One region of the Metabacillus hrfriensis genome, then DNA from elsewhere that is predicted to be linked to it. Evidence: riboswitches for the same ligand, from Rfam matches in the RefSeq annotation. Region 1 holds a riboswitch; the other holds the start of a gene.
The links. A riboswitch is a leader RNA that binds a small molecule or an ion and turns the genes downstream of it on or off. The one in region 1 is predicted to bind S-adenosylmethionine.
Positions count from the first base shown of each region.

Region 2: another riboswitch for S-adenosylmethionine. It lies ahead of QLQ22_RS05660 (MetQ/NlpA family ABC transporter substrate-binding protein); the one in region 1 lies ahead of metK (methionine adenosyltransferase).

Region 1 is NZ_CP126116.1:3,984,282-3,996,190, forward strand. Features, by position in the region: gene mnmL (tRNA modification radical SAM protein MnmL/YtqA) at 1-32, shown strand, start outside; gene mnmM (tRNA 5-(aminomethyl)-2-thiouridylate-methyltransferase MnmM) at 29-607, shown strand; gene QLQ22_RS19800 (tetraprenyl-beta-curcumene synthase family protein) at 636-1,685, opposite strand; gene QLQ22_RS19805 (alpha/beta hydrolase) at 1,735-2,523, opposite strand; gene QLQ22_RS19810 (gamma carbonic anhydrase) at 2,617-3,138, shown strand; gene QLQ22_RS19815 (phosphatase PAP2 family protein) at 3,389-3,943, shown strand; gene QLQ22_RS19820 (glycosyltransferase family 4 protein) at 4,003-5,145, shown strand; gene asnB (asparagine synthase (glutamine-hydrolyzing)) at 5,261-7,150, opposite strand; gene metK (methionine adenosyltransferase) at 7,306-8,508, opposite strand; SAM riboswitch class I at 8,695-8,830, opposite strand; gene pckA (phosphoenolpyruvate carboxykinase (ATP)) at 9,141-10,730, shown strand; gene QLQ22_RS19840 (CD3324 family protein) at 11,097-11,360, shown strand; gene QLQ22_RS19845 (FusB/FusC family EF-G-binding protein) at 11,594-11,909, shown strand, end outside.
Region 2 is NZ_CP126116.1:1,135,336-1,147,244, reverse strand. Features, by position in the region: gene QLQ22_RS05670 (MATE family efflux transporter) at 1-208, shown strand, start outside; gene QLQ22_RS05665 (ammonium transporter) at 464-1,747, shown strand; gene QLQ22_RS05660 (MetQ/NlpA family ABC transporter substrate-binding protein) at 1,842-2,660, opposite strand; SAM riboswitch class I at 2,728-2,835, opposite strand; gene asnB (asparagine synthase (glutamine-hydrolyzing)) at 4,315-6,165, opposite strand; gene QLQ22_RS05650 (DUF2777 family protein) at 6,429-6,995, shown strand; gene QLQ22_RS05645 (YisL family protein) at 7,090-7,449, opposite strand; gene QLQ22_RS05640 (ornithine--oxo-acid transaminase) at 7,631-8,821, shown strand; gene QLQ22_RS05635 (fumarylacetoacetate hydrolase family protein) at 9,127-10,032, opposite strand; gene QLQ22_RS05630 (aspartyl-phosphate phosphatase Spo0E family protein) at 10,432-10,605, shown strand; gene QLQ22_RS05625 (DUF418 domain-containing protein) at 10,602-11,765, opposite strand.

The DNA.
Region 1 (11,909 bases):
ATTTTAAGAAAGAACAGGTAATCGCAGAATGAAACTAGAACGGGTGCTTCCTTATGCAAAATCCATCTTGGCAAGGACTGTTGCTCAAGGGGACATTGCAATAGACGCAACAATTGGAAACGGACATGACACGGTCTTTCTTGCAGAGCTTGTCGGTGAGAACGGACATGTTTATGGCTTTGATATTCAGGATGATGCAATCAACGCTACATCATCAAGACTGTCTGATCACTCTTTTACAGAACGTGTGACACTATTTAAAGAAAGCCATGAACATGCAGCTGACTGCTTGCCGAAGGGTATCTCCGGACGGGTAGCTTCAGCTGTCTTTAATCTGGGCTATTTGCCCGGCGGCGATAAAGAAATTATCACAAAGCCAGAATCGACTATTCAGGCAATTGAACAGCTCTTTTCCTTGATGAAGCAGGGAGGAGTCATTATTCTTGTTATTTATCACGGACATCCTGGCGGAAAAATTGAACGTGATGCTATTATGGAATATGCCTGTCAGCTGGATCAAAAAAAGGCGCACGTTCTGAAGTATCAATTTCTTAATCAGAAGAACAGCGCTCCATTTATTATTGCAATTGAAAAAATGCAGGCATAGAAAAAGACCGGGTTATGATCCCGGTCTTTTAAGAGCTTCTTGAAGCAGCAAGCTTCTGAATAGCACGGTATGCCCGTCCATTCCAGTAAAAGAACGAGGACGTTCTTCCTCCAAGTTTGATTAATTGTCTGGCAAGCTTTCCGAGATCTTTTCTTGAGGTTACTTTCTCGTCGGATAAATAAACGCCAAGCAGTCCTCTATGAATGAGTTTATGGAAGTTTTCATGAGGGATTCCGCTGAGGTTGGATTCAGCCTGGAGGACGAAATGCTCAAGCCTCTTCATCATTTCTTTCTCTGTCTCATAGTAATTGCAGAAATTCAAATCTCCTCCTATTCGATCTTCCTCTTGATCAATTAAATAGTCGAGCAGAATATGCAGGCCTTGAACGTATGGAAAATAGCTTTCACGGATCCGGAAGGCTTCCCTTTCGTTGAAGTCCTCTCTGAATGCATATGAGACCAGACAAAAAATGCCTAAAGTCGATCCCGCACACGCAGAGAATTCATACCACTGCATATCCGGCAATCCTTGTTTGTTTTTTTCAAACCATGTTTCAAGTCTCGGAATGCGCTCATCTATTGTTACATGCTTATGTACTTGTAAATCACAGTAATAACACGACAATTCGAGTAAATGTTCTGCAATTAGAGGGTAGTTGCCGAGTCTGCTTAATATATTCTGGCATGTAGAAACGAGAGCATGCAAGTATCCGCCGTCATTTTGATCTGTCCGGTAAGAATAGTAATTTTTAAGCGGTGCTCCTGCAGTCAGAGCATCAATCATCGATTGGTGCAGCATCGCGAAATCCAATGGATCAAGTGATGTACTTCGATCACATAAATTATCAAGATAATCACTTATGGTCTGATAAGCGACAATAAATTCAATGCATTCATGCTTGTTTGTTTCTGACAAAAGCGCAAAAATCCCTCCGCCCTCACAGTGGAAGGATTTACCATTTATACTTGACAGCGCCTGATTTCTAAGCTCTGCGTTTGGAATCTGATTTGCTTTTTCTCTCCATTTATCCAGATGGACATGCACAGCCGGAAAAATATCTTTATAAATTTTCGCCATTAATCGCAGCGGATGCTGCGGAATTGCCGTCAATAAGATCACCTCTTTATCAGCTCTCTAAATGCGCATCGACAAAAGTTTGAGCGTACTTGAATACTTGATCCCGCTCAGGCTCATTAAAGATTTCATGATAGAAGCCTTTCCACTCTTTAAAAGCTTTTTCTGACAGAGCAGCGCGGTTGAACCAAGTTTTAACAGCAGAGCTGTCGACAACTTTATCATCACCGCCCTGCATGACAAGCAGCGGCAAATCAGGAAATTTCTTCACGTTTATATGCGCCTGCTCAATTGCTTTAATTAATTCACGATACCATCTTATCGACACTTTTGTCACATAAAGTGTATCATTCTCATCAGCATCTCTCACTTCTTTGTTTCTTGTAGCTATGCTGACAGATAAGCCGGAATCCACTCTCAAGGCAGGTGCAATGATGTTTAAAGGCTTAGAAATCAGCTCCATTGCTTTGCTTGGCTTATACACGAGCCCAAGACATGGAGAAGATAAAATAACACCGTTAATATGCTGGTGCTTTTCCTGCATTGCCCGAATAACAATCAGGCCGCCCATGCTGTGGCCTAAGAGAAAAAGCGGCAGACCAAGCTTACGGGCTTCGTCCACCCATACATTAAATTCGATAATATACTCATCAAATGATAAGATATGCCCGCGCCTTCTTGTTGATGTACCCTGGCCCGGCAGATCCCCCATAATGACATGGTACCCGGAGCACTTCCACATTTCAACGAGCCAGCGGTAACGTCCGTGATGCTCTGCTGCACCATGGACAATCACAATAACACCCTTAGGATTAGGATCTTCACATTCCCATTTCCACATGATCTTGTTCACACCTTTCTTTCAAGAAAATAAGTTTTAGTTTGCTATAATAACGATGCATACATCTTACATATATAAAGGAGATTGAAATTTATGATATACCCTTATAAAGAAAGCTTTCCGCAAATTTCAAATTCGGCATTCATCGCAAACTCCGCTGTGGTTACCGGTGACGTCATAATAGGTGATGAATCAAGCATTTGGTTTAATACAGTAATAAGAGGCGATGTTTCTCCGACAATTATTGGCAGCAGGGTTAATATACAAGATCAGTGCTGCCTCCATCAAAGCCCTGATGCGCCACTAATTATTGAAGATGAGGTGACTGTCGGCCATCAGGTTATTTTACATAGTTCGATCATTAGAAAGCAATCATTGATCGGGATGGGTTCCATTATACTCGATGGGGCCGAAATAGGCGAAGGTGCTTTCATTGGAGCCGGCAGCTTAGTCCCTCAGGGAAAAAAGATTCCCCCAAATACACTTGCATTCGGCAGGCCTGCAAAAGTAGTCCGCGAATTAAATGAGGAAGATCGAAAAGACATGGAGCGCATTCGCCGCGAGTATGTTGAAAAAGGTCAATATTATAAAAAGATCCAGGAAAACCAAGAATAAAATATTCTCTCTCTTCATATAAGTTAACACCGGGAAAAGGGTGTTTTCATCTTTCTGACTTTCCGTGAAATTGCTTTCGTCTGCGGTTTCACGGGTTTTTTTTACCTTTCTTTGGCTGCAGATTCCCCCCATGATTTCCCGCTTATATTTTGTAAATTATTTACTTGTAAATTTTACATTTCCTTATTATTTGCTAAATATTTGTGTTTTACAATGTGGTTAAACAGTGTTGAAAAGGAGCATCCGATTGATGACCAAAATAATGGAAAATATGTACGATTTCGAATGCAGATTGTTCCGCAGTGTAAACCGTCATTTCGACCGGAAATTTATGAATTGCTTTTTCAGAAGCATTACACATGCAGGCGGAGCCACCTTCACGATTTCAATTTGCCTGCTGCTTATCCTAATAACAGGCGGCGAAACACGCTTGGCGGCAATCGCAAGTGCCGCAGCCTTACTCATCAGCCATCTGCCGGTAGCATTTGTCAAAAAACGCTATCCGAGAAAACGCCCTTATCTTGCTTTATTGGAAACAAAAGTTACCGCTAATCCGTTAGAAGATCATTCTTTTCCATCAGGACACACGACAGCCATTTTTTCAGTCATTATTCCATTTATTTTTATCCTTCCACAGGCAGCCATCCTGCTTCTTCCGCTTGGAATCAGCATCGGGGTGTCTAGAATGTATCTCGGCCTGCACTATCCCTCTGATGTACTGGCGGGTTGTTTACTCGGCACTACCGCAGGTATGACTTGTTTTCTTCTTATAAATAAATATTTCGGAGCTTCTCTAATTCTCTAATTTCGTTTCTGAACTTGAAATAAACTCAGGCTGCTGTAACTGATTTATGGAGGGATAAGATGAAAATTGCGATATTCACAGACACATTTGCACCAGATGTAAATGGTGTTGCGAGAACGTTAAAACGTCTTACCGATTATTTAGAAAGCAAAGGCCATGATTATAAAGTATTTGCTCCCGAAAGCACAAAAGAATCTCTTTTTTCCAGTCATATTCACAGGTTTGCAAGCTCATCTTTTTATTTGTATCCGGAGTGCAGACTTGCCTGGCCGAACATGCTGCAGGTAAAGTCAGAGCTCATCAGATTTAAACCTGATATTATTCATGTGGCCACTCCTTTTAACATTGGTCTATGCGGACTGCATTATGCCAAAAAATTAAATATCCCCATAGTCGGTTCTTATCATACAGACTTTGATCAATATTTAGAGTTTTATGATCTGCAATTATTCTCAAAGCTCTTGTGGAAATATATGCTTTGGTTCCACAGGCCTTTACAGAAAATCTTTGTCCCATCTGAAGAAACAAAACAGCAGGTTCTAAATCAGGGATTTGAAAATGTTCATATCTGGTCAAGAGGTGTAGATTGCCAATTGTTCCATCCCAACTATTTGCGTAAAGAAATCATCCAGGAATATCAAATAAAAGAAAAATTCATTTTATCTTATGTCGGCAGACTCGCCCCGGAAAAAGATGTTCAGACATTAATGAAGATCTCTCATCAGCTACCTGAACACTTAAGGAGCAAAGTGCACTTTTTGATTGTGGGAGACGGGCCATCTAAAGAAGAAATGATGAAAGAATCACCGGATAACATGACGTTTGCAGGCTATGCAAGCGGTGAAAAGCTCGCAAAAATATATTCAGGTTCAGATCTATTCATATTTCCTTCACCGACTGAAACCTTTGGAAACGTTGTTCTTGAATCACTTGCTGCCGGAACTCCTGTTATAGGGGCAAATTCCGGCGGAGTTAAAAATATTATTCAGCAGGGAAAAACCGGCTATTTATGTGAAACAGGGTCTGCCGCCGAGTTTATAAGTGCCATTGACACCCTTTTGCAAAATGACGCCTTGAGGTATCAGATGGGAATGAGTGCCCGTGCTTATGCCCTCAGTCAAACTTGGGACAGCATTTTTGAAGGTTTACTGAGTGCCTACAGCGAGGTACTGGATCAGCGTGAATTCATACGTTATGCATAAGATGAACCGCCCCATTCACGCAAGGCAGCACAATCAGACTAAAACAATTTTGCAAATAAAAAAAGCTTGCAAAGACGTCTCCGCAAGCTGCCTCTTCAATGCGCAAGAGGCTTTTTTATTTTGCGGTCAATTGTGCAGCATCATCAAAATGGTAGACATTTTCGATGAACACCTGGTGCCAAATCATAAACGTTAAAACAGTCCATATCTTCCTGCTGTGATCTGCCTCTCCCATATAATGCTGATCTAATAATTGTGCGGCATACGATTTATTAATGAGATCTCCCGTCCCGCTCTCCCATATGATCACTTTTGCCCAATCATACATCTCATTTTTCAGCCAATTCCGTATCGGAACAGGAAAACCCAGTTTTTTTCGATTGAGAACGTGCGGCGGAACAATGTCCCGGACAGCCTGGCGAAGCAGATATTTCGTTTCGCCATGTTTGATTTTTAACTCATGCGGAATGGTTGAAGCAATTTTAAAAACTTCTTTATCCAGGAAAGGCACCCTTAGTTCCAATGAATGCGCCATTGTCATTTTGTCTGCTTTCACAAGAATATCCCCTTTGAGCCAGGTCATCACATCAATATATTGCATTTTCGAGATGCTGTCTAAATGACTGACATCGTCATAAAGGATCCCTGTTATATCTGTTGGATCAAAATGAACATCTGCAGAAAGCAATTCATGTTTTTCGGCAGATGAAAAGATGTTGGCATTTCCAATATACCGATCTTCTAAAAGGGTTGTCCCCCTCTCAATAAAGCTTTTTCCTTTCATTCCTTCAGGAAAAACCGCAGCCAGCTGTTTTAATCTTTGCTTAAAGCTGTGAGGAAGATGTCCAAAGACAGATAGATCTTGAGGTTCTTTATAAATATTATAGCCTGCAAAAAGCTCATCTGCTCCTTCCCCAGATAAAACGACTTTCACCTGCTTGCTTGCCTCACGTGCAATAAAATAAAGAGGAATAGAAGCCGGATCTGCCACTGGATCATCCATATGCCAAATGATTTTTGGAAGCTCCCTCATAAATTCCATATGATCAACGGTATAGGAAAAATTCTCAACGCCAAGCGCATCCGCTGTTTCTTTTGCTATATCGATTTCGCTGTAGCCTTCTTGCATAAAGCCGACAGAAAACGTTTTAAGTGAAGGGTGAAATTCCTTCGCAATGGATGCAATAATACTTGAATCCACTCCCCCCGACAGAAAAGATCCAACAGGCACATCGCTTCGCATATGGACTTTGACCGAATCAATTAAGGCATCCTGAATTTTTTCTTTGAGCCTGTTTTCGTCAGTTGGACGTACGGGCACAAGTTTCGGTTTCCAGTACCTTGTAAGCTCTAGTGCTTCTCCCGTTTTTTTTGTAAAGAAATAGCCTGGAGGCACTTTCTTAATATGCTTCTGCATCGTGCCTGGGTCCGGTACATATTGAAAAGAGAGATAGTGCTCTAAGGATTCTTCATTAATAAGAGGATTTGGAAGATAATCAGTTAAACTCTTAAGCTCCGAAGCAAAAAGATTCATTTCGCCGTTTTCTATGTAGTAAAGAGGCTTTATTCCAAAGTGATCTCTCGCACCGAATAAAAAGTGTTCCTGTCTGTCCCAAATAAGAAATGAAAACATTCCTCTTAAAAGTTGAAGCGTTTCCTGGCCATAAATGCAATAAAGCGCAACAATCACTTCTGTATCCGTATCCGTTTTCAACTTAAATCCATGGGAAAAAATGATTTCTCTGAGCTCAATATAGTTATAAATTTCACCGTTAAACACAATATAGTAGCGGTCATCAGATCCATAAGCCATAGGCTGGTGTCCGCTTTTAACATCAATAATGCTTAACCGCTGAAAGGCCAGAAGAACCTGCTCATCTTGATAAATTCCGCTGTCATCCGGACCTCTGTGTTCTATTTTTCTGCTTGCCTTCTCAATGAATGTATTAAATAAAAGATCTCTCGTTTGTTTACGATAATCAATAATTCCAACAAATCCGCACATCCTATTCGCCTCCAAAAGTGTCTTTCCACTTATAAAACGAAGACTAGTAAGAGATTGTTGCATTTTTTTACAAAATTAAACAAAAATCCCGATTTTTTTCGACAAAAAAAAGGATGAGAGCTGCATACAGCAGTATTCTCATCCTTTTTTACTTATTATCGGTTTAAAGCCTGTTCTTTAAGAGCTTCTGCTTTATCTGTTCTTTCCCATGGAAGGTCAAGATCATTACGGCCGAAGTGTCCGTAGGCAGCTGTTTGTTTGTAAATTGGACGGCGAAGATTCAGCATGTTGATGATTCCTGCCGGACGAAGGTCAAAGTTAGCACGAACAACATCCACTAACACATCTTCCTTCACTTTCCCTGTTTCAAATGTATCGATCGCAATTGATACCGGCTGAGCTACACCAATTGCGTATGCAAGCTGAACTTCACATTTATCAGCAAGGCCAGCTGCTACAATATTCTTAGCTACATAGCGTGCTGCATAAGCTGCAGAGCGGTCAACTTTTGTTGGATCTTTACCAGAGAATGCACCGCCTCCGTGACGAGCATACCCTCCGTAAGTATCAACGATGATTTTACGGCCTGTTAAGCCTGCATCGCCCTGCGGTCCGCCGATTACGAAACGGCCAGTCGGGTTGATGAAGTATTTTGTATCTTCATCAATTAATTCATTCGGTACAACCGGGTTAATTACATGTTCTTTTACGTTGCGCTGAATTTGCTCCAATGAAATTTCAGGGTGATGCTGAGTTGAAATAACAATTGTATCAATGCGAACAGGCTTGTCATTTTCATCATACTCAACTGTTACTTGAGTTTTACCGTCAGGACGAAGGTACGGAAGAATTTCTTCTTTGCGGACTTCTGTTAAACGGCGTGCAAGTTTGTGAGCAAGTGAGATCGGCAGCGGCATTAATTCTTTCGTTTCGTTATTTGCAAAACCGAACATCAATCCTTGGTCACCTGCACCAATAGCTTCAATCTGCTCATCTGTCATTTTTCCTTCACGTGCTTCAAGCGCCTGATCAACACCCATCGCGATATCTGCTGACTGTTCATCAATTGAAGTAAGTACTGCACATGTTTCTGCATCAAAACCATATTTTGCACGAGTGTAGCCAATTTCTTTAACCGTTTCGCGAACGATTTTTGGAATGTCTACATAAGTAGAAGTTGTAATTTCACCAGCAACCAGAACAAGACCTGTTGTAACAGATGTTTCACAAGCTACACGTGCATTTGCATCTTTTTCTAGGATTGCATCTAAAATCGAGTCAGAAATCTGGTCACAAATTTTATCAGGATGACCTTCAGTTACAGACTCTGAAGTAAACAGACGACGTTGTTTAGTCATTAAAGTTTTCCTCCTCAAAAGGTTAGATGATACGGAACTCATTCCCTTTCATATTTTGACCATTTGGCAAAATATTTCAGTTGGCATGTTTTAGGAGAATCCACGAGTACTTTCAGGCAAAATATATTTGAAATAAAAAATCCTTTCCCGCGAGGAAAGGTTATTTACTAAAATCGTAGCCTTTCGCTCTTATCGATCAAGGGCTTTCGCCTTGCATCAGGTTAGCACCTTTGCTCGCAAAAATTCACGAAAATGAATTTTCAAGATAAAGCAGGTTGCTGGGTTTCATTGGGCCTGTCCCTCCACCAGCTCGGGATAAGAGAATCCGTTCAAGGACATATAATATCGTATATTTCCTTCAGGTGTCAACAAAAACTGACAAGGTTTTCGCATAAGATTTTTCAGAACCCTTTTTATATGATTCCACAAAATGCCGAAATAAAAACATTCCTATTATATATGTATCATTTTCATCAAAAACGTTTCTAAAACCGTTCCATTTCATCAATTTGTACGTAGAATAAGTTAAATAGTATAGACTATTCATTTTAATGTGTTATACTAATTAAGAAGAATCACTTAACATATAGTTGAAAATAATAATAGAAATATAGGTAAAGGATGGGTATGGGATGAATTCAATTGAAATTACAAATGAGCTTGATGTTTTACTTAAAGGGGAAAATGCATTTCATAACTTATCAGTTCCCGTTCTTGTAGAGAAAGTATTAGAGCGCAAAGAAGGTACATTAACTTCAACGGGAGCAGTCCGTGCAACAACTGGTACTTACACAGGACGTTCACCTAAAGATAAATTTATTGTAAAAGAAAATTCAACAAATGACAAAATTGAGTGGGGTGCTGTTAATCAGCCTTTCTCTGAAACGGCATTTGAAAAATTGTATTTAAAAGTTCTTTCATACTTAAAAGACCGCAATGAGCTTTTTGTTTTCAAAGGCTTTGCCGGAGCTGACGCAAAATACCGCCTGCCGATTCAGGTTGTAAATGAATTCGCCTGGCATAACCTTTTTGCACAGCAATTATTCATTCAGCCAGAGAGCGGAGATGAGCTGATTCAGCATGATAATCCATTCACGATCGTGTCTGCACCAAACTTTAAAGCAGATCCGTCAGTAGATGGAACAAATTCTGAAACTTTTATCATCATTTCTTTTGAGAAAAGAACGATCTTAATCGGAGGAACGGAATATGCAGGAGAAATGAAAAAATCTATTTTCTCTGTCATGAATTACCTTCTTCCTGAAAGCGGTATCCTGCCGATGCACTGCTCTGCAAATGTTGGTCAGGAAGGCGATGTGGCCCTTTTCTTCGGTCTGTCTGGAACAGGAAAAACAACCTTGTCTGCTGATCCTAAACGCAAATTAATCGGCGATGATGAGCACGGATGGTCAAATGCCGGTGTTTTTAATATCGAAGGAGGCTGTTATGCAAAGTGCATCAACCTCTCACGTGAAAAAGAACCTCAAATTTTTGATTCAATAAGATTCGGGTCAGTGCTTGAAAATGTAGTACTTGATGATGACACAAGAATTGCTGACTATGACGATACCTTCTTTACTGAAAATACAAGAGCGGCCTATCCCCTTGAAGCAATGGATAACATTGTGAAGCCTAGTATTGCAGGCCACCCGCATACGATTGTCTTTTTAACTGCTGACGCATTTGGAGTTCTTCCTCCTATCAGCAAATTAACAAAAGAACAGGCCATGTACCACTTCTTAAGCGGCTATACAAGCAAGCTTGCCGGAACAGAGCGAGGCATTACATCACCTCAGGCTACATTCTCTACGTGCTTTGGCTCGCCTTTCCTGCCGCTTCCTGCTACTGTTTATGCCGAGATGCTCGGCCAGAAAATTGATGAGCATCAGGCAAATGTATTCTTAGTCAACACAGGCTGGACTGGCGGAGAATACGGAACCGGCAAGCGCATGAAATTGAAATATACACGCGCAATGGTTCAATCCGCTCTTGAAGGTGAATTAGACAACGTGGAAACTGTTACAGATGAAAACTTCGGACTGAAAATTCCAATTCACGTTCCTGGTGTGCCGGATGAAGTGCTTCAGCCAGTTAAAACTTGGGACAGCATAGATGCGTATAATGAAAAAGCAAAAGAGCTTGCAGGCAAGTTCAAACAAAATTTCAAAAAGTTCAATCACGTTTCAGAAGAGATTGAAACTCTTGGCGGACCAAAAGTATAACACTCCAAAACTCCAAAAGCTATGCCACACACTGGCATAGCTTTTTTTGATGTATCACAGCTCTCTTGATAAATTGGAAAAGAGCTCAGTTTGAATCATTCTGACGTTTTTCCTTTTTTCAAGGCAGATCCATATGATAAAATTGTATAAAAAAGTAAATCAATCATTTCTTTTAAGGGGGTGATGTTTTGGCGAATTCAGTCCGTTTGCCAGATTCTGCAGCGTCTCATGCAAAGCCCGGCAGTAAAAAGGCGATACTTTGCATGGGGCGGACACTTATTTAAATCGCCCGCATCAGCGTTTGCCTTTTTAAGTACTGCGGCTTTGCACCTTATTTTTACGATTACAAATAAGGGGCTGGCAGAAATGAAATATATGAACGCAAACGCTATTTTACCTGAAGAACTGATTGCAGAAATTCAGCAGTACATTCAGGGAGAGACCATCTACATCCCGAAACCGGAAACAGCTCACTATAAGTGGGGCACCCGGTCCGGAGGAAGAAAAGTGCTCGATGACAGAAACCGTTCGATTAAGCGCAGTTTTAAAAGCGGCAAAAAAATTCAGGAATTAGCTGAAGAATTTTACCTTTCAGCTGAAACAATCAAAAAGATTGTCTATACGAAATAAAAGCAAAAAGCACTGATGATCCAAAAGATGATCAGTGTTTTTTTATAGATAAGCAAATATAAAATTTTGCTCATTGATGTTTAGCTCCATTGCCCAACTCCTCGGCCAGAACAAATCCGCTTTTCTTATGCAGAGTTTGATTCCTATTCATTTTAACCATATAAAATATATAACTGTTCTTTTATTATAGAATTAAACCTTTTACTATTATGGCCTGAATGGAGGATCTTGCAATGGAACCATTTATAAGAAGCGACCAATACAACTATATTAAAGCGCAGACACAACTGCTTGTGAATGGGTATGGAACGGTTAATGACCCAAACGTGTTAAAGGCCTTAAAATCTCTTGCACAGGAAAGGACGTTCATGTTATTCGACGAAATTGGACCTGAAGAGAATGATCTGCTCACACCCATAAATGATGTCAAAGACAAATCTGATGCGGATGTCTTTCTATCTCAAATAAAACCTTTTGTTATTCCATTTAAAAAAGTAACCGAGCAAACTATTAAAAAGCTGTTTCCTAAAGCTAAGAAAATAAAGGCTC
Region 2 (11,909 bases), 2.2 Mb from region 1:
TGTCTATATGGGAATTCTGTCGATGTGGGGAATAAGCGTTCCGCTCGCATACCTTTTGGGAATACATTTTGAATTAGGCCTTGCAGGAATCTGGGTGGCTTTTATAGCTGATGAATGGCTTCGGGGCATCCTGATGTTAATTCGATGGAGATCAAAAGTATGGGTGAATAAAGGATTTATTTTACAATCACAAAAAGCAGTATCATAAACCTGACTTAATCAGTCAGGTTTTTTTATGTTAGAAAAATTAACAGGAAACGAAATCGCTTCATTTATTTATAGTCTTTTCTCCCTATATTTTTTATTTAAATTTTCAGAAAAATACTTGATTTCTGCATATTCATGGCATATGATAATAAACATAACAACAAGTGTTATATTTCCTAACATCACTTTGAATCATCTCTCTGTCTTTGGTCTTATTTATTTCTTGTTCACCATTTTGAAAGAAGGAGCGTGTTTTATGGATGCTTTAGTGTTAATGGACAATTTGTGGGTAATTATTGGAGGAATATTGGTTCTGCTTATGCAAGGCGGCTTCATTTTACTTGAAGCGGGTTCTACCCGAATGAAAAATGCAGGCCACATTGCCGGCAAAACCATTTTCACAATCGGAATTGCATCTCTTGTCTTCTGGGCAGTCGGCTATGGATTTATTTATGGGGATGGCAATAAATTCATCGGTCTATCTAGTTTCTTTTATGGAGATGCAGCACCTGCACAGGACGGATTAACGACTTCGGTTGATTTCTTTTTTCAGCTGGCATTCGCAGCAATTGCATTGACAATTGCCTTCGGAGGCTTTGCAGAGCGTGCTAAATTATCAGCTTACGTAATCTTCGCAGTTCTATTTTCAGCCCTGGTTTATCCTGTTGTCGCACACTGGATTTGGGGAGCAGGCTGGCTGAAGGATTTAGGCAAACAGGACTTCGCAGGCTCTACTGTTGTTCATTTAACTGGCGCAATGGCAGCTCTTGCAGCTACAATCGTCCTTAAACCAAGGCTAGGGAAATACGGGAAAGACGGAACAACGAATCAATTATCCGGCCACAATCAAGTGTATACAGCATTAGGAGTTCTGATCCTTTGGGTTGGATGGTTTGGTTTTAACGCAGGAAGCACATTTGGCGTGTCAGACGGATTCTTTGGCTATGTAGCATTAAACACTCAGCTAGCCGCTGCTGCAGGTGCAGTTGCTGCAATGATTATTGTTCGAATGATGACAGGAAAAGCGGATATTCCAACAACCTTGAATGGCGCACTGGCAGGACTTGTAGCTATTACAGCATCCTGTGCATTTGTTGCTCCTTGGGCAGCTGTTGTAATTGGATTAATCGGCGGGGTCATTGTCTATTTCAGCATGAAGCTATTTGATAAAGCTAAAATTGATGATCCGATTTTCGCCCTGTCTGTTCATGGTGCTGCCGGAATCTGGGGAACTTTATCGACCGGCTTCTTTGCAACTCCGGAACTCGCAGAACGAAACGGCGGTTTAGCAGGATTATTCTACGGCGGAGGTTTCACTCAGCTTGGTGTTCAAGCGATTGGAATCGTATCATGCGCTGCTTACGCGTTTGTCATCTCCTACGTCATTTTAAAAGTGATGAAACAAGTTATGGGCACAATCCGCGTAACGGAAGAAGAAGAAATGATCGGACTCGATATGAGTGAACATGGCAGCTACGGCTATCCTGAATCATTTGCAGCTGTTGAAGAAAGCAATTCAGGTAAAAAGACTACGGCTTGAAAGAAAAGGAGAATAATTTCAGGAGAGGCTTTAGCAAAAAGATATTGAACAGCTCTTTTAAAGAAAACCACTTCCCATGAAGTGGTTTTTCTCTTTATTTCTTCTGTTCCATCCAATCGGGTTTTCCGAATCCCTGAAAGTTTTTATCAATTGCTTTTTCAAATCCTTCAGATTCAACAACTTCTTTAATATCCTTAGCAAGCTCTGAATCTGCATCTTTCGTATTCATCACTACACGATTGCGATGCACATCATTCATATTCTCGAGCTGGACGGAATCTGCAAGATTCATTTTCGCGGCTAAAGCGAAATTTCCCGGTACAGCTGACAAGTCTGTGTCTTCCACCGCTCTTGGCAATTGGGCCGCTTCTACTGGAACGAAGGTTAATTTTTTTGGATTTTCAGTCACATCTTTTTCAGATACTTGGATAGGACTCACATCTTCATTCAGCTCAACTAATCCTCCATCTTTCAAAATCTGAAGCGCACGCGCTGCGTTCGTTGGATCATTCGGAATGGCGACGGTCGCGCCCTCTTTCACTTCACTGAGTGATTTGACTTTGTCAGAATAGATCCCCATCGGAGCAGTAGGGACAGTAATCACTTCAGATAAATCCATTTTGCTTTGTTTTGCGAAGGTTTCCATATAGATTTTATGCTGAAACAGATTGGCATCAAGCTCATCATTGCCGAGCGCCTGATTTGGCTGAATGTAATCATTAAACTGAACAACTTCAACCTCGTATCCTTTTTCCTCAAGTCCCGGTTTGATCGCCAGTTCAACCATATCCGTGTACGGACCTGCCGATGCTCCAATTTTGATGCTTTTCTTTTCTCCATTTGAGCCTTCTGCTCCGCATGCAGATAATACTCCCATTACAAGTACAATAAGTGCTAAAACTGTTTTTTTCATTTGTTCTCCTCCTTTTTTTACACAAAAAATTCCCCTTTCATTCAGAAAGAGGAATCGTATGTATGACGACTTATCTTCCAGAATGAATAATCATTCTGCAGGATTTAGCACCGTTCCATTTAAGGAGGTTGCCGGACTTCGCAGGGCCTGTTCCCTCAGTCTCTCTTGATAAGCAAGCTATTAAATTCGAATATCTGTATAATATACTCACAGCTTCATTCTGTCAATCATTATTTTAGAATAATCAAAAAAGTGTGATGCAGACAGATAAGAATCTATTAATAAATACTTTATTTTGCCATACCCTTATTTGATTAAGCTGAAAAACGCAGTATTTTGTGATTTCTCATTTTATTAAGTTAACATGCCCTCTTATTAGCCTAGCCGAAAATCTTGGATACTCATTGAGAGCGTATGATTCCTCTTTACAGGCTTAATCCTGGATTTGGATACTCATAGAGTGCGTATGTTTCCCCTAAACAGGCACAATCCTGGATTTGGATACTCATTGAGTGCGTATGATTCCTCTTTACAGTCTCAATCCTGGTTTTGGATACTCATAGAGAGCGTATGTTTCCCCTAAACAGGCTCAATCCTGGTTTTGGATACTCATAAAGAGCGTATGTTTCCCCTAAACATTCTCACTCCTGGTTTTGGATACTCATAGAGTGCGTATGATTCCCCTAAACATTCTCAAACTTGGTTTTGGATACTCATAGAGTGCGTATGATTCCCCTAAACAGTCTCAATCCTAGTTTTGGATACTCATAGAGAGCGCATGATTCCCCTAAACATTCTCAAACTTGGTTTTGGATACTCATAGAGTGCGTGTGATTCCTCTTTACAGTCTCAATCCTGGATTTGGATACTCATTGAGTGCGTATGATTCCCCTAAACATTCTCACTCCTGGTTTTGGATACTCATAGAGTGCGTATGTTTCCCCTAAACAGTCTCAAACTTGGTTTTGGATACTCATAGAGTGCGTATGATTCCTCTTTACAGTCTCAATCCTGGTTTTGGATACTCATAGAGAGCGTATGATTCCCCTAAACAGGCTCAATCCTGGTTTTGGATACTCATTGAGTGCGTATGTCCCCTAAACATTCTCAATCCTGGTTTTGGATACTCATAGAGTGCGTATGATTCCCCTAAACAGGCACAATCCTGGTTTTGGATACTCATAGAGAGCACATGATTCCCCTAAACAGTCTCAATCCTGGTTTTGGATACTCATAGAGTGCGTATGTTTCCCTTAAACAGGCACAATCCGGGTTTTGGATACTCATAGAGTGCGTGTGATTACTCTTTACAGTCTCAATCCTGGTTTTGGATACTCATAGAGTGCGTATGATTCCCCTAAACAGGCTCAATCCTGGTTTTGGATACTCATTGAGTGCGTATGTTTCCCCTAAACAGGCACAATCCTGGTTTTGGATACTCATTGAGTGCGTGTGATTCCTCTTTACAGTCTCAATCCTGGATTTGGATACTCAATGAGAGCGTATGATTTCCCTAAATTGGCTCACTCCTTGGATCTGCGGACAACCTTCAAACTTAATCCTTTTTATAAAGATCTTCTTACTGTTTAATAGGTTACAGCTATATTTCTGCGCGCTCACAAAAACAAAAAGCCAGCTTACTTCAGCTGACTCTTTAAGATTCCTCGATATTGATTCTGTACTTTTCAAACCAGACATGAATCTGCGCAAGGTGTGCCAGCAGCTGTGGACCTGTCATAAGCTGTCCGTACCAAGGCGCCTGAAACGCATTGCCTTCTGATTCGATAATATCGTTCAGCGCTTTTTTATCAAAAAAGACGTGAAGGGCAGAATCCTGGTTTTTCGTCAATGACTGAAGCCAAGTTTTTACGGCTTTTGTATAGTGAGGATTATGTGTTTTTGGATACGGGCTTTTTTTACGGTAAAGGACTTCTTCCGGAAGCACGCCTTCTAATGCTTTGCGGAGAATTCCTTTTTCCCGGTTTCCATGCATTTTCATATCCCATGGAATGTTCCAAACATACTCTACGAGGCGATGGTCCGCAAACGGAACACGGACTTCGAGACTCGCTCCCATGCTCATGCGGTCTTTCCGGTCCAGCAAGGTCGTCATGAACCAAAGAATATTGAGATAAAACAGCTGCCTGCGTTTAGATTCCGTTTCAGACTCACCATCAAGAAGAGGTGTCTCTTTCAATGTTTCCTGGTATCTTGTTTTCACGTACTCTTTTAAATTCAGCTTGCTTTGCCAATCTGTACGAAGCAGATTCATCCTCGCATCCGTTGATCTCATCCACGGAAATGCATCTTCGGATAAATCCTGCGGCCTGTGAAACCACGGATATCCGCCGAATATTTCATCTGCACATTCCCCTGACAGTCCTACGACAAAATCTTTTTTAATTTCTTTGCAGAACCATAGAAGAGAAGAATCAATATCCGCCATACCAGGCAGATCTCTGACTTCAACGGCTTCCGTTAAGTAATCAACAAGCTGCTGCTGTGTGATGATTGACCGGTGGTGAACCGTTTGAAAAGCATCCGTCATTTTATCAATCCATGGAGCGTCTGAGTTTGGCTGAAATTCATTCGCTTTAAAAAACTTATCATTATCTTCGTAATCAATGGAAAACGTGTGAAGGGGACCTTTGCCTTCTTTTTCAAACTCTTTTGCAGCAATGGCGGTGATCGCACTTGAATCAAGTCCTCCTGAAAGAAATGTGCACACTGGAACATCCGAAACAAGCTGGCGAGTCACTGCATCATTGACTAAAAATCCAACGCGGCTGACTGTTTCATCAAAAGAATCAAGGTGATTTCTGCTTTGTACGTTCCAATATCTCCAAACCTTCAGCCCTTCTTTTGAAAACGTCATTGCATGAGCAGGACGGAGCTCCTTTACTCCCTTAAAAACGCCTATTCCAGGAGTTCTGGAAGGTCCAAGTCCAAATACCTCACTTAATCCTTCCCGATCAAGAACGGCCTTTTGATCAGGATGTGCAAGGATTGCCTTCAGTTCTGAGCCAAAAATAAGAGATGCCTTCTGCTCTGAATAAAAAAGCGGCTTTACCCCTAATCGATCTCTTGCAATAAAGAGTTTTTCACTACCCGAGTCCCAAACCCCAAAGGCAAAAATACCATTTAAATGATGCACACATTCTTCTTTCCACTCCATGTACGCTGAAAGCAGAACTTCTGTGTCAGAATGGCCTGCAAAGGTATACCCCCGCTTTAGTAATTCCAGGCGGATATCTTCTGTATTATATAGCTCGCCATTGTAGCAAATTGTAAATGTATTTTCTCCTTTTTTGCGGGTCATCGGCTGTCTTCCTCCTGCAGGATCGACAACTACAAGACGTTTATGGCCAAAAAGAATGTGCTGCTCTCCCCACACATTCGCATCATCCGGTCCCCTCTTTGATAAGCATTCCGCCATATTTGTTATGACATTTTTATGCTGCTGCAGATCTTTCTGGTAATGAACCCAGCCTGTTATTCCACACATCCGCCTATCATCTCCCCCATTTGAACAGCCTGAGTTTTACTCAGACAGTAAAAGATGTACCTATCCTATGCTTAACTTATGAAGAGTTGATTTGTCCGTATCACGTTTTTATTTGTAAAGGGGTGCTTTTGGCAAGTTTAGCCCGAATGTCTGTGAATAATCGATCACAAATTTCCTTTCCATAAAAAGGTGTATTGAATAAACTTCCCTCTTAATGGAAAAAACGAACGATAAAGAATCTATTTTAAGGGAGGTTCATTCAGGTGCTTTCAAAACAAAAACACCGCCTGCTCGAGCGGCAGGAACGGGCTCACGTCACAGGTTCAATTGAAATTGGCGAAGATCAGGAATTATTATTTTATGATGATGTGCATGAAGAGGTTTCCATTCTGCAATTTAAACAGGATGAATCATTGGAGATATTGCTGAATGACAGCTGGTATACGGGCAACTATTTAAAAGATGGACAGCTTTCTATTCCGATGGGCATCCATCAATTGAAAACAAATGATACGCTGCGCATTCAAAAAAAGGTGCCTTTCGCATTAGAATATATGCTGAAGGAATCCAGTGACGATTCTTTTCTTGCTTTTACAGCTAAGCTGAATGCTTTGTCATTCTCTATCCATGATTGTATATACAGCTATAATCATATGGTTTTTCAGGACGGAAAAACGGATAAAAAAGGGGTTTCTTTCTTTCAATTTGACAACGAAGAGGCCATTTGCGGAGTACAGCATCACTTTTCTAGGGGCAGCAAGAATGAAGACCGTTTTGAATTTACAACTTGCACGGGAAAAAGGGCGATTTTAACACAGATGCAGCAATAGCTGCAAAATACGGTTTGCTCTATTCATCTCTGCTTATCCGAAAACAAATTCAAGCTATAAAAAGAACCTCTGCACCCGGCAGAGGTTCTTTCCATTAAAATAATCTTAAACCGATTGGCAAACGCAGTCCCAGCAAAATCACGACAATCAGAACAATCACAAACTGAATCCAGAAAACGCGTGTCGGCTTTCTCTTTTTAGCTCGAACAAGGATCATTTCCATCATCGCAATCACGTAGATGCCAAGAATTGCTTTTCCGATATATTCGCCGCTGATAACTGCCAAACTGAGTAATAACTGCAGGCCTGAAGCGATGATCAATAAATAGAAAAGTCTTAAAGTCATGTGCACAATTTTGAAAGGTTTTTCTTTTCCCGACTTAAAGAGGGAGTTCGCGACAAAAAATAGAATAAGTGCGACAACCCATGTCGTAATATGTAAGTGTGTAGTCATTGGTAAATCCTCCTCTTTTTCATAACTTCCCATCCATATAGTATCATGAATGCCTATAAAAAATGAAATGTAAGCGCATTGACTTGTCTATTGTTTTCTTAAAAAAGGTAGGATATTGTAGTACATGAGGGAATGCTAGATTTATGTATTTCCAGACTTAATCGTATTCGGAGGAGATATTGTGTCAAAATCAGTACAAATCATCGACCTGACTGAAAAATATGGAGCAAACAATTATCATCCGCTGCCAATCGTTATTTCAAAGGCAGAAGGAGTTTGGGTAGAAGATCCTGAAGGCAACAAGTATATGGACATGCTCAGCGCCTATTCTGCTGTAAACCAAGGACACCGTCATCCAAAAATTATTGCTGCTCTAAAGGAGCAGGCAGATAAAATCACTTTAACATCAAGAGCCTTCCACAACGATCAGCTTGGTCCGTGGTATGAAAAGGTTTCTAATCTTACAGGAAAAGAAATGGTTCTTCCAATGAATACAGGCGCAGAGGCAGTCGAAACAGCCGTTAAAACCGTTCGCCGCTGGGCTTACGATGTAAAGGGTGTTCCGTCAGATCAAGCAGAGATTATTGTATGCGAGGAGAATTTCCATGGCCGTACAATGACAGCGGTATCAATGAGCTCAAGCGAAGAATACAAACGCGGCTTCGGCCCTATGCTTCCTGGCATTAAAGTGATTCCATTCGGCAATTTGGAAGCGCTCAAAGAGGCAATTACGCCAAATACAGCCGCTTTCATCTTTGAACCAATTCAGGGCGAAGCAGGCATTCACATTCCTGAAGAAGGCTTCCTGAAGGCTGCATATGACATCTGTAAAGAAAACAGCGTCCTTTATGTGGCAGACGAAATCCAGGCAGGACTTGGCCGCTCGGGAAAATTGTTTGCCTGTGACTGGGAAGATGTTAAACCGGATATGTATATTCTTGGAAAAGCACTCGGCGGAGGTGTTTTCCCGATCTCATGTGTAGCCGCTAATAAAGATGTACTTGGCGTTTTTGAGCCAGGATCACACGGTTCAACATTCGGCGGTAATCCGCTGGCATGTGCTGTTTCCATTGCAGCCTTGGATGTGCTTGTTGATGAAAAACTTTCTGAGCGCTCATTGGAACTTGGAAGCTACATGCAGGACCGCCTGCGCGAAATTGAAAATCCGATTATTAAAGAAGTACGGGGCAAAGGCTTATTCATCGGCTTGGAACTGACTGAATCAGCACGCCCGTACTGCGAAAAGCTTAAAGAAGAAGGACTTCTCTGCAAAGAAACGCACGAAACAGTGATCCGCTTTGCACCGCCGCTTGTCATCTCAAAAGAAGATCTTGACTGGGCGATTGAAAAAGTGAAAAAGGTTCTCGCCTAATAGTTCTTTAAACAGTGTTAATCGTCCTTGGATTAACACTGTTTTTGTTTGAGGAGCAAAGTTTAAATAATTAAATGCATTAAATGCTCTATTAGTCTTTTAAAGTCTTCGTATAACAGAACGTTTCCCTTACCTATTTGGCCTGATTTTCTTATTTTGGATGAAATCTTTCCATTTATATGGATCCACCACAATTCTCAGGGTCTCTATCATATTCCCATTGCCGATCGATCCGCCATAAAAAACAGCTTTTATATGTTTCCTCCTATTAAAAACACACCAGCAGTTCCACTGGCGTGTTTCATTTATTCTCCAATCTTATTCCAGAGTGTACCTATATTGTCGATCGTAATTTCTACAACATCACCCGGCTTTAAATATTTAGCCGGCTTAAACCCTTTGCCGACGCCTGCAGGTGTTCCCGTAGCAATGATATCCCCCGGCTCAAGTGTTGTTCCCTGCGAGATCGTGGAGATCACCTTTTCTATTGGAAAGATCATGTCTTTCGTATGTCCATTCTGCCTTACTTCCCCGTTCACCTTTGTCATCAGATTCAGTGTATATGGATCCGGCACAGCTGATTTATGTACAATGTAAGGACCCATCGGACATGATGTATCGAGGCTTTTACCGAGCAAAAATTGTTTATGCCTTGTTTGCAGGTCTCTCGCCGTTACATCATTAATAATGGTATAGCCATACACATAATCCATGGCTTCCTCTTCAGAAATGAGTTTTCCTTTTTTCCCGATAATAACCGCAAGTTCCCCTTCATAATCAAGTTCTCTTGTAAGATGCAAATGCGGATCAATCGGTTCTTCATGCCCAATCACTGTCGTGGGCGCTTTAGAAAAAAGCATAACATGTTCAGGAATATCCGCTTCGCTTCCAAGCTCAATCGCATGTTCCCGGTAATTCTTTCCGACGCAAAAAATATTCTTGCGGGGATTCGGGATAGGTGCGAGCCATTTGATATCTGAAAATGAATATAAATAAGATTCGGTTTCATTTGATTTTTTCACCCATAGTTCGAGCTGTTTTAAATGATTGATGAATTTTTCTCCCATTTCAATGCATTCAATAACCGTCTGCGGGGCTGAAGTCAAATCAAACAATTTTTTTTCTGCCCTTTGAATATCGAGAATTTTATTTTCTTCCATAATCAGTCCGATGAATGTTCGACCGTGAAGCTGTGCAGTAGCTAGTCTCATAGTTTTCCCCCATTTTGCCTTTGATTGAACATTTGCTTGTACCTTGCCTTCTCTAAAGTAAAATATTCGCTAAACAATGACATATTTCCTCTAAAAAAACAGGTGAAGTTTCAAACCCAGTCAACTTTCAACTTGAAAATCTGCAGCTGCAAGAGCGCAAGCTTCCATTCTGAAAATATGAAGCAATCACTCTACCCAATCCGCAAAACAACGGGTTTTTGTAGAAATCTGTAATGTTTTTTGTTATTTTATCGAATGTAAACCATTTTGTACAACCCTGTGTATAATAAGTTTATTACCTATACAGACATGCTTTTTCAGGAATCCATTTCACAATTTCAGGTACATTTCCCGCCTGAAAACAAGACACATTAAACCATGAAAGTTGGAGAAAAGATAATGGCACTGAACGAGATTGAAAACTACAGACAAAAGCTATTCGAAGCTGCAAAAGACTATGGCATGAACTCCTCAGAAACCGTGCGCTGCAGCCAGGAACTTGATTTATTGATTATCGAACAAATTAAACAGCAGCTTAAAAATCATATGCCCCTTCAGTCTGCTGTCAACTAAGCCCGATGTGAAAAGTAAATCCATTTTCGCAGCAGCCATTCAACAGGTCCAAATGCATTGCGCTTAAACCAAAGGTGACTTAAAAACACCTGTATCCCGTAAATGAATAGAACAAGGATGAAACCAGTCCATTCAGAAATTTCACCATAGAACCCAAGACCGTAAGAATAAAAGATAAACGTGCATATGATCGATTGCAGCAGATAATTGCTGAGTGATCCTCTGCCTGCAGCTCTTATTGGCTCAAGCCTGAATTTGAATTTATATAAAAACAGCAGGGCAAGCGATACATAACAAAGGGTTAAAGCAGGCCCTCCAAGTGATAATTGCAGATGCTGAGTAAGGATACTTTCATCCCAATAATATGGCATGGCTTTAAAAACGGCAGCTGCAGCACCTGTAATGATCGCCGTCCGTTTCCATTCTTTTATCATGGACTGATGAAACCAGCCCCTCTTATATGCAGCCGCTCCAAGCATAAACAGCGGAAGAATCGATAAGATCAGAAAAATAGCATTCTCAGCATTGTTTACATACGCCCAATCCGTCAGCCGCTGCTGCGTGATTTCAATAAAATTTCCCGTTTGGTAAACCTCCAATGATTGCTGAATCGCTTCCTGTGATCCATATTTTCCTGGGTCAAGACTTCCTGGTTCCCCCATATATGCAATCAACAGAGCAAGCGACATCAGGACATTCGGCAGGATTAGAATCCACAGTGCCCATTTCATAAGACGCTCAGCACTCCATTTAAGAAAAATCATAAAGATAAACCCAATGATTGCATAATTAATCAGGATGTCCCCGTGCCAAATCAAAGTTGCATGAAGTATTCCGATGATGAAAAGTCCGATCAGCCTCTTTGAATAATATCGGCCAAACGAATGTCCTTTTTCTTTTGCCCTCTCATAAAAAATCACACTTCCCGCACCGAAAAGAAACGAGAAAAGCGGATAAAAACTCGCTTGTGCAAATAAATTAATAAATTGTTCTATAAGCCTATCCAGTGAAGTCGTACTGCTTACAAAGCTGCTTTCGTACAAAGCAGGCTCATGGAACGATTTCATATTCACCAATAAAATCCCCAGCAGCGAAAACCCTCTCAAGATGTCAAGTACATGAAGCCGGTCTTTTTTATGTATTGCGTATAATGAATCCATCATATCCTCCAATTTCTTCTAGTTACAAAATATCATATCACATTGCTTTACAAGTCTATAAACGCCCTTTTTCTTATTACATATCCTCATGACTATTTCCTTTCGACATTTTTTTTGCAGAATTGAATGAAAGATTATTTATAG